2 regions of the Streptomyces sp. NPDC018964 genome follow, and region 1 is predicted to be linked to the other one. Evidence: riboswitches for the same ligand, from Rfam matches in the RefSeq annotation. Region 1 holds a riboswitch; the other holds the start of a gene.
The links. A riboswitch is a leader RNA that binds a small molecule or an ion and turns the genes downstream of it on or off. The one in region 1 is predicted to bind glycine.
Positions count from the first base shown of each region.

Region 2: linked by a shared signal. The riboswitch ahead of gcvT (glycine cleavage system aminomethyltransferase GcvT) and the one ahead of gcvP (aminomethyl-transferring glycine dehydrogenase) in region 1 are both predicted to bind glycine.

Region 1 covers NZ_JBIRYZ010000001.1:596,046-600,453, forward strand. The annotation lists gene gcvP (aminomethyl-transferring glycine dehydrogenase) at 1-2,346, opposite strand, end outside; glycine riboswitch at 2,521-2,616, opposite strand; gene ACH5AO_RS02715 (PRC-barrel domain-containing protein) at 2,731-3,105, shown strand; gene ACH5AO_RS02720 (DNA polymerase IV) at 3,115-4,408, opposite strand, start outside.
Region 2 covers NZ_JBIRYZ010000028.1:48,943-53,350, forward strand. The annotation lists gene ACH5AO_RS32290 (enhanced serine sensitivity protein SseB C-terminal domain-containing protein) at 1-28, opposite strand, end outside; gene ACH5AO_RS32295 (enhanced serine sensitivity protein SseB) at 265-1,044, opposite strand; gene ACH5AO_RS32300 (AAA family ATPase) at 1,098-1,766, opposite strand; glycine riboswitch at 1,990-2,090, shown strand; gene gcvT (glycine cleavage system aminomethyltransferase GcvT) at 2,261-3,379, shown strand; gene gcvH (glycine cleavage system protein GcvH) at 3,495-3,872, shown strand; gene glyA (serine hydroxymethyltransferase) at 3,888-4,408, shown strand, end outside.

The DNA.
Region 1 (4,408 bases):
GGCCCGCTTGAGGCCCTCGCCGCCCATGAGACGGACGTACGCCCAGGAGATCGGCAGGATGCCCGCCGAGCCCCACGGCGCCGCCGAGATGGGGCCGACGCCGGTCTCCGGGCCGGCCTCCGGCTGGAGCGGGTGGTTGGGCAGGTACGGCGCCAGGTGCGCCCGTACGCCGACCGGACCGACGCCGGGGCCACCGCCGCCGTGCGGGATGCAGAAGGTCTTGTGCAGGTTCAGGTGCGAGACGTCACCGCCGAAGTGGCCCGGCTTGGCCAGACCCACCAGGGCGTTGAGGTTGGCGCCGTCCACGTACACCTGGCCGCCGGCCTCGTGCACCTCGGCACAGATGTCGGCGACGTGCTCCTCGAACACGCCGTGCGTCGAGGGGTACGTGATCATCAGCACGGCGAGCTCGTCGCGGTGCTGCGCGATCTTCGCCCGCAGGTCCGCGACGTCGATCTCACCGTCGTCGGACGTCTTGACGACGACGACCTTCATGCCGGCCATCACGGCACTGGCGGCGTTGGTGCCGTGCGCGGAGGACGGGATCAGGCAAACGGTGCGCTGCTCGTCGCCGTTGGCCCGGTGGTAGCCGCGTACGGCGAGCAGGCCGGCCAGTTCGCCCTGGGAACCGGCGTTGGGCTGGAGGGACACCTTGTCGTAGCCGGTGACCTCGGCGAGACGCTCCTCCAGCTCGTGGATGAGCGTGAGGTAGCCCCGCGCCTGCTCGGCGGGCACGAAGGGGTGCAGCTGACCGAACTCGGGCCAGGTGACCGGCTCCATCTCGGTGGTCGCGTTGAGCTTCATGGTGCAGGAGCCCAGCGGGATCATGCCGCGGTCCAGCGCGTAGTCGCGGTCGGAGAGCCGGCGCAGGTAGCGCAGCATCGCGGTCTCGGAGCGGTGCTGCCGGAAGACCGGGTGGGTCAGGTACTCGTCGTCGCGCAGCAGGGCGTCCGGCAGTGTGTCCCGCGCGGCCGCGTCCAGCGCCTCGGCGTCGCCGTCGACGCCGAAGGCGCTCCACACGGCGGTCAGCCGCTCCCGGGTGGTGGTCTCGTCGCAGGCGATCGAGACGTGATCGGCGTCGACGAGACGCAGGTTGACGCCGTTGTCACGGGCGGCGGCGACGACCTCGGCGGCCCGCCCGGGGACGCGCACGGTCAGCGTGTCGAAGTAGGAGCCGTGCACGATCTCGGCTCCGCCGGCCCGCAGCCCTTCGGCGAGGACGGTGGCGTACCGGTGGGTGCGCCGGGCGATCAGCCGCAGCCCCTCCGGGCCGTGGTAGACCGCGTACATGCCGGCCATGACGGCGAGCAGCACCTGGGCGGTGCAGATGTTGCTGGTGGCCTTCTCGCGGCGGATGTGCTGCTCACGGGTCTGCAGGGCGAGGCGGTAGGCCTTGTTCCCGTCCGCGTCGACGGAGACGCCGACGAGCCGTCCGGGCAGGCTGCGCGCCATCTTCTCCTGCACGGCCATGTAGCCGGCGTGCGGCCCGCCGAAGCCCATCGGCACACCGAAGCGCTGCGTGGTGCCGACCGCTATGTCCGCGCCCAGCTCACCGGGCGACTTCAGCAGCGTGAGGGCGAGCAGATCGGCGGCGACGGTGACGAGCGCGCCGAGCTCGTGCGCCTGGTCGATCACCGGCTTGATGTCGCGTACGGCGCCGGAGGCGCCCGGGTACTGGATCAGCACGCCGTTGATCTCGCGTCCGGCGACCTCGGCGGGGATGCCCTCGCTCAGGTCGGCGACGACGACCTCGACGCCGGTCGGCTCGGCGCGGGTCTCGATCACGGCGATGGTCTGCGGCAGCGCGTCCACGTCGACCAGGAACAGGCCCTTCTTGTTCTTGCCCATGCGCCGGGACAGCGCCATCGCCTCGGCGGCGGCGGTGCCCTCGTCGAGCAGCGAGGCCCCCGAGGTCGGCAGGCCGGTGAGCTCGGCGACCATGGTCTGGAAGTTCAGCAGCGCCTCGAGCCGGCCCTGGGAGATCTCCGGCTGGTACGGCGTGTACGCCGTGTACCAGGCCGGGTTCTCCATCACGTTGCGCAGGATGACGGGCGGGGTGAAGGTCCCGTAGTACCCGAGCCCGATCATGGAGCCGAGCACCTCGTTGCGGTCGGCCAGCGTGCGCAGCTCGGCCAGCACCTCGGCCTCGCTCCGGGCACCCGGCAGGTCCAGCGCGTCGGCGTTCTTGATCACGTCCGGCACGGCGGCGGCCGTCAGCTCGTCCAGCGAGCCGTAGCCGACCTGGGCGAGCATCTTGGCCCGCGCCTCGTGGTCGGGGCCGATGTGGCGCTGCTCGAAGGGGATTCCCCGTTCGAGCTCGGAGAGCGGAGTGCGAGGAGCGGTCATTGAGGAGGCCTCCTGGTCCGACGACCTTCGAGGGGCACCACGGCGCGGGTGCCCGAACGGCCTCCCCCTCTGTCATCTCGACCTGAGAGCTTCACCGGACGGCCCGAAGGCGCCCGGCTTTCACCGTCGGTGAGAGCGGAAGCCGTCGACACCCGCCCTGCTTTCCAGAGTGACCTCGTCCGTGCGGTACGTGTGCCTGAGAGATTCCGGGGAGGATTTGCTCCTTCGGCGCCCCCGATGGTGTCCGGAGGGCTCTCCCGCACGGGGTCAGCAGCCGTTTGCCAGCGTACCAGCGAGCACCACACCAGAACCTTCGAGTGGCCGTTCAGCCGATTGTGCCGTTTTGTAGTGCTTATGGATGAGTTTGCGACCAGTGGAGGGCCTGTGCAGACCGACATCGATCCGCGCCATCTGATCGGCCGCAAGGCGTTCGACCGCAACGGAACCCGGATCGGCACGATCGACGAGGTCTACCTCGACGACGCCACCGGCATACCGGAGTGGGCGGCGATACGCACCGGCCTGTTCAGCAGGGACGCCTTCGTCCCCCTGGAACCCAGCGAACTCATCGACGGCGCCCTCCACGTCCCCTTCGAACGCGCCCTTATCAAGGACGCCCCCGACTTCGGCGTGGGCCGCCACCTCTCCCCCGAGCAGGAACTCCAGCTCTACCACCACTACGGCCTGGACCTCGCCGCTCCCCCTCCCCTCCCTGACCGCGACTTCGGCAAACTCGCCGAGAACGACAAGTCGGCCTGATCCGCCCGCTCACCCGCCCTCCGCCCGCACTCCTCCGCCGGCCCCCGCGCCCTCGGCCTCCCCGGGTCTTCGGGGCACCAGCGGCAGCGGCTGCGCCGGTTGCAGAGCCGGGTCGTCGACGCGGAAGGTCTTCACCCGGCCCGGCTCCGAGTCGGGTGTCTCGAAGCGCACCGTGACCCGGCCCAGCCCACTGCCCTGCACCCATCCGGGCCCGTGCACGGCGTGCCGTACGTCGTGCCCCGCCGGCCAGCGCCGCTCGGCGGGTGTCTCCGGCTCCGGCGCGGGCGCGGCCTCGGCCTCGGTCTCCTCGTGCGGGAGGTCGTCGGCGGGTACGCCCGCCGCCTGCGCGAACAGGTCCTCCTGCGTGTAGTCGGCCAGCCCGCTGACCCCGACCCCCAGCAACCGCACCCCGCCCGTCGTGTCGACCGAGTCCAGCAGCCGCGCGGCCGCCTCCCGCACCACCGCCGGATCGTCCGTGGGGCCCCGCAGCGTCTCGGACCGGGTGAGGGTCGAGAAGTCGTACCGGCGCACCTTCAGCACGATGGTCCGCCCCGACAGGCCCGCCTCCCGCAGCCTGCGCACGCACCGGTCCGCGAGTCGCCGCACCTCCGTCCCCACCCGCACCCGGTCGTGGATGTCCACGTCGTATGTGTCCTCGACCGAGATCGACTTGGCCTCCCGCTCGGCCACCACGGGCCGCTCGTCCCGGGCGAGCGCCATCGCGAACAGCGCGTGCCCGTGGGCCTTGCCCAGCAGCCGTACGAGCTCGTCCTCCCCGGCCTCGGCGAGCTCGTCGACCGTGTGGATCCCCGCCCGCCGCAGGTGATCACCGGTCGCCGGCCCGACGCCCGGCAGGGTGCGGACCGGCAGCGGCCCCAGCAGGGCCCGCTCCGTGCCCGGCTCGATCAGTACCAGTCCGTCCGGCTTGGCCTGTTCCGAGGCGATCTTCGCCAGCATCTTGGAGGCCGCGAGCCCCACCGACCCGGTGAGTCCCGTGACCGCTCGTATGTCCGCGCGCAGCTTCGCCCCGGCCAGCCGCGCCGACCGCTCGTCCCAGGCCGCGCCGCCGGCCTCCAGGTCCACGAACGCCTCGTCCAGACTCAGCGGCTCCACCAGCGGTGACAGGGCCTTCAACAACCCCATCACCTGCTCGCTGACCGACCGGTAGAGGGCGAACCTCGGCACCAGGTACGCGGCGTTCGGCGCGCGCCGCCGGGCCTGCGCCATGGGCATCGCCGAGTGGACGCCGAAGACCCGTGCCTCGTACGAGGCGGTGGCCACCACACCCCGCGGCCCGAGCCCG
Region 2 (4,408 bases), on a different contig from region 1:
AACGCCCGGGCGTCACCTGGCGCAGCATGTGCTCGACCTGTCCGGTCGCCGCGGTGCCAGCGCTCACTTGTATCGCCCCTCCGTACCTCGCCAGCGGATGGACCTAGCTTAAGCCGACGCCGTGCGGCGGGCTGCCTGGCTGCGTTGCGGCGAGCTCGCGGAAGAGCTCGGGGCCGCGCGTTGTCCGGCGGGTGCGGGTGCGTCGTGGTCGGTCGCGCCCGCGCGGCGGAGCCGCACGTCGGTACGGTCCCACGCCCAGGGGGGTTACTGCTGGCGCTGGTAGAAGGGGCTGACCTTGGTGCGGAGCCAGTCGCCGACCGGGTCCTGGGCGATGTCCAGGACGATGAGGTTGACCGGCCAGGGGGCGGGGGTGCGGCCGAGGGCCCGGCCCAGGGCGTTCAGGGGGAGGGTGCGGGCGTCGCCCTCCCACTGGGAGAGCTCCACGCCGATGAAGAGGACCGGGTCGGCCGTCTCGATCGCGGCGAGGCAGCGGCGGGCGGTGGTCACCACGCCGAGGGCGTCGAACTCCGCCGAGGCGGCGGCGAGGAAGTCCAGCGGGTCGTCCTGCCAGTCGGGCTCGAACAGCCGGACCCGGCCGCCGGCCGCCGGGCCGTCCAGCAGGGTGCGTCCGGCCCGGCACAGTTCGGCGACGGCCGGCGGCGGCAGCGGGATGCCGACCACGCCGCCGGGGTTCACCGCGATCCCGGCCTGCGGCGGCAGGCCGCGGGCGAACTCCACGGCGGGCGCGACCGTGTACGACAGGTGGGAGCCGACGACCTGGCGGAACTGCTCCTCGGAGCTGAAGACGGGGACGTAGGCCTGGCCGTCGATCTCCAGCGTGGGCAGGTCCAGCGGGCCGCTGTCCGGGCCGCCGCCGTTCGGCAGCGGGACCCAGACGAAGCTGCGGCCCAGCACCTCGACGATCCTGCCGCCCGCCGAGGGGACGCCCAGGGAGGCGGAGAGCACCTCCTCCAGCTCGTTGCCGGGCCATCCGCCGTGCGGATGGGGGTGCGCCTGTGCCGGGAAGTCCGCCGGGAAGTCCATCTGCCTACCGCCTGCTGCCTGAAGCCACTGCTGTGGCTGGAAAGGCTATCCGGTCAGCCCGTGAAGCCGACCCGGTGCAGCGTGTCCGCCGCGTCCCGGTCGATCAGGACGGCCGAACCGCAGCCCGCCGGCAGGGCGCCCCGCTCCACCGCGCGCAGCAGCCGCTCGCTCGCCGCGCGGTGCCGCAGGAACGCGTAGCGCGAGACGCCGCGCCCGCGTTCGCGCTGGCCGGCCAGGGCCTGCTGCGGGGTGACGTCGAGCAGCAGCAGGTGCAGGCTCGCGCCCCGGCGGCGGGCCTCGCGGGCCAGCCAGCGGCGCACCCAGGCCTGCGTACCGCAGTCGTGCACGACGACCGGCCCGCCGGTGCGCAGCACGCGGCGCAGCCCGGCGTAGTGGGCGAGGCGGACCAGCGGGCGGTACACCGCGTACGGCAGCAGGCGCGGCATGCGGCGGTCCCAGCGGTCCCGGGTGTCCTGGGAGTCGACACGGGTGCCGCGCACCGTGCGCCGCATCAGCGTGGACTTGCCGCTGCCGGGCAGCCCGGTGACCACGACGAGGTCCCGGGGTCCGAAGAGCAGTGCGCGCGGGCTGCGGCCGGCCCGCGCGCGCAGATCGCGGACGACGGGCGCCGGCAGCGCGCCGCGGGCCCCCCGGGCCCGGGCGGCCGGCTGCTGGGGCAGCGTGACGCCCGTGGTGGTGGCGCACGCCGTGGTCCTGTTCACCGTGATCGTCCTCCCCTGGGGCCGGGTACGAGTACCGATCCCCGCCGAGTGTAAAGAGAAGGTAATGCCGGATGTCTGTCGTTTCCGTCCGTTTCTCGAAACAGGCGTGTCACAGCCCCCTGTGACGGCGCCCGTACACCCGGTGCACCCCCTGTGAAGGGTCCCCCTGCCGCGGCCCCGCGATGCGTGCAATGATGTGCGCGCCAACTGCATACCGGCCGTTTGAATCCGCGCGGGAGAGTCCCCGGCACCGTTTGCCGCCGGGGCGCCGAAGGAGCAAGTCCCTCCCTTGAATCTCTCAGGCCCCGTTACCGCGCGGGCGAGGCACATCTGAAAAGCGGGCCGCCGAAGGGCATGCAGCAGTGCTCCGGCGGCTCCACCCAAGGTGCAAGCCAGGACACCCCCGCGGGGCGGTCATGGCGAACCTCTCAGGTTCCGATGACAGATGGGGAGGAAACGCCCTCGCCGCCCGTCATGCTTTGGGAGACCGACCGATGAGCAGTACCGAACCCCGCCGGACCGCGCTCGACGCCCTGCACCGCTCGCTCGGTGCGACGATGACCGACTTCGCCGGCTGGGACATGCCGCTGCGCTACGGCTCCGAGCGCGACGAGCACAACGCCGTCCGCACCGGGGCCGGCCTCTTCGACCTCTCGCACATGGGCGAGATCACCGTCACCGGGCCGGGGGCCGCCGCGCTGCTGGACTTCGCGCTGGTCGGCGACATCGGCGGCGTGAAGCCCGGCCGCGCCCGCTACACCATGATCTGCCGCGAGGACGGCGGCATCCTGGACGACCTGATCGTCTACCGGCTGGACGACACCGAGTACATGGTGGTCGCCAACGCCTCCAACGCGCAGACCGTGCTCGACGCGCTCGTCGAGCGCTCGGCCGGCTTCGACGCCGACGTCCGCGACGACCGCGACGCGTACGCGCTGCTGGCCGTGCAGGGCCCCGAGTCCCCCGGCATCCTCGCCTCGCTCACCGACGCCGACCTGGACGGCCTGAAGTACTACGCCGGTCTGCCCGGCACGGTCGCCGGTGTGCCCGCGCTCATCGCCCGTACCGGCTACACCGGCGAGGACGGCTTCGAGCTGTTCGTGAAGCCCGAGCACGCGGTCGAGCTGTGGCAGGCGCTGACCAAGGCGGGCGAGGGCGCGGGCCTGGTCCCCTGCGGGCTGTCCTGCCGGGACACGCTCCGCCTGGAGGCCGGCATGCCGCTGTACGGGCACGAGCTGACCACCGGCCTCACGCCCTTCGACGCCGGTCTCGGCCGGGTGGTGAAGTTCGAGAAGGAGGGCGACTTCGTGGGCCGTGCGGCGCTCGCCGAGGCCGCCGGGCGCGCCGCCTCCGAGCCGCCCCGCGTCCTGGTCGGCCTGGTCGCCGAGGGCCGCCGGGTCCCGCGCGCCGGGTACGCGGTCGTGGCCGGCGGCGAGGTGATCGGCGAGGTCACCTCCGGCGCCCCCTCCCCCACGCTGGGCAAGCCGATCGCGATGGCGTACGTCGACGCCGCCCACGCGGCGCCCGGCACCGAGGGCGTCGGCGTGGACATCCGCGGCAGCCACGAGCCGTACCAGGTCGTGGCGCTGCCGTTCTACAAGCGGCGGAAGTGACACCGTCACAGACGGCTCCCACGCGCGCCGGTGAGCACGTCGTGCCTGCTCACCGACGCGCCGCACGCAATCCCCCCAGTCATCCGCAGTCCCCCCGTACAGGAGAATCCAGGTCATGAGCAACCCCACGCAGCTGCGTTACAGCAAGGAGCACGAGTGGCTGTCGGCCGCCGAGGACGGCGTGTCGACGGTCGGTATCACGGAGCACGCGGCCAACGCGCTCGGAGACGTGGTCTTCGTCCAGCTCCCCGAGGTCGGTGACAGCGTGACCGCGGGCGAGACCTGCGGCGAGCTGGAGTCGACCAAGTCGGTCAGCGACCTGTACTCCCCGGTCACCGGTGAGGTCACCGAGGTCAACGAGGACGTGGTGAACGACCCGTCGCTGGTGAACTCCGCCCCCTTCGAGGGCGGCTGGCTGTTCAAGGTGCGGGTCACCGACGAGCCGGCCGACCTGCTCTCCGCCGCCGAGTACGACGCCGAGATCGCCGGCTGAGGAGTCCGTAGCCGCATGTCCGTTCTGAACACGCCCCTGCACGAGCTCGACCCCGCCGTGGCCGCCGCGGTCGACGCCGAGCTGCACCGCCAGCAGTCCACCCTCGAGATGATCGCCTCGGAGAACTTCGCCCCGGTCGCGGTCATGGAGGCCCAGGGCTCGGTCCTCACCAACAAGTACGCCGAGGGCTACCCCGGCCGCCGCTACTACGGCGGCTGCGAGCACGTCGACGTGATCGAGCAGATCGCCATCGACCGGGTCAAGGAGCTCTTCGGCGCCGAGCACGCCAACGTGCAGCCGCACTCGGGCGCGCAGGCCAACGCCGCCGCGATGTTCGCGCTGCTCAAGCCCGGCGACACGATCATGGGCCTGAACCTCGCGCACGGCGGGCACCTGACCCACGGCATGAAGATCAACTTCTCCGGCAAGCTCTACGACGTGGTCGCCTACCACGTCGGCGACGACGGCCAGGTCGACATGGCCGAGGTCGAGCGCCTCGCCAAGGAGAAGAAGCCGAAGCTGATCGTCGCCGGCTG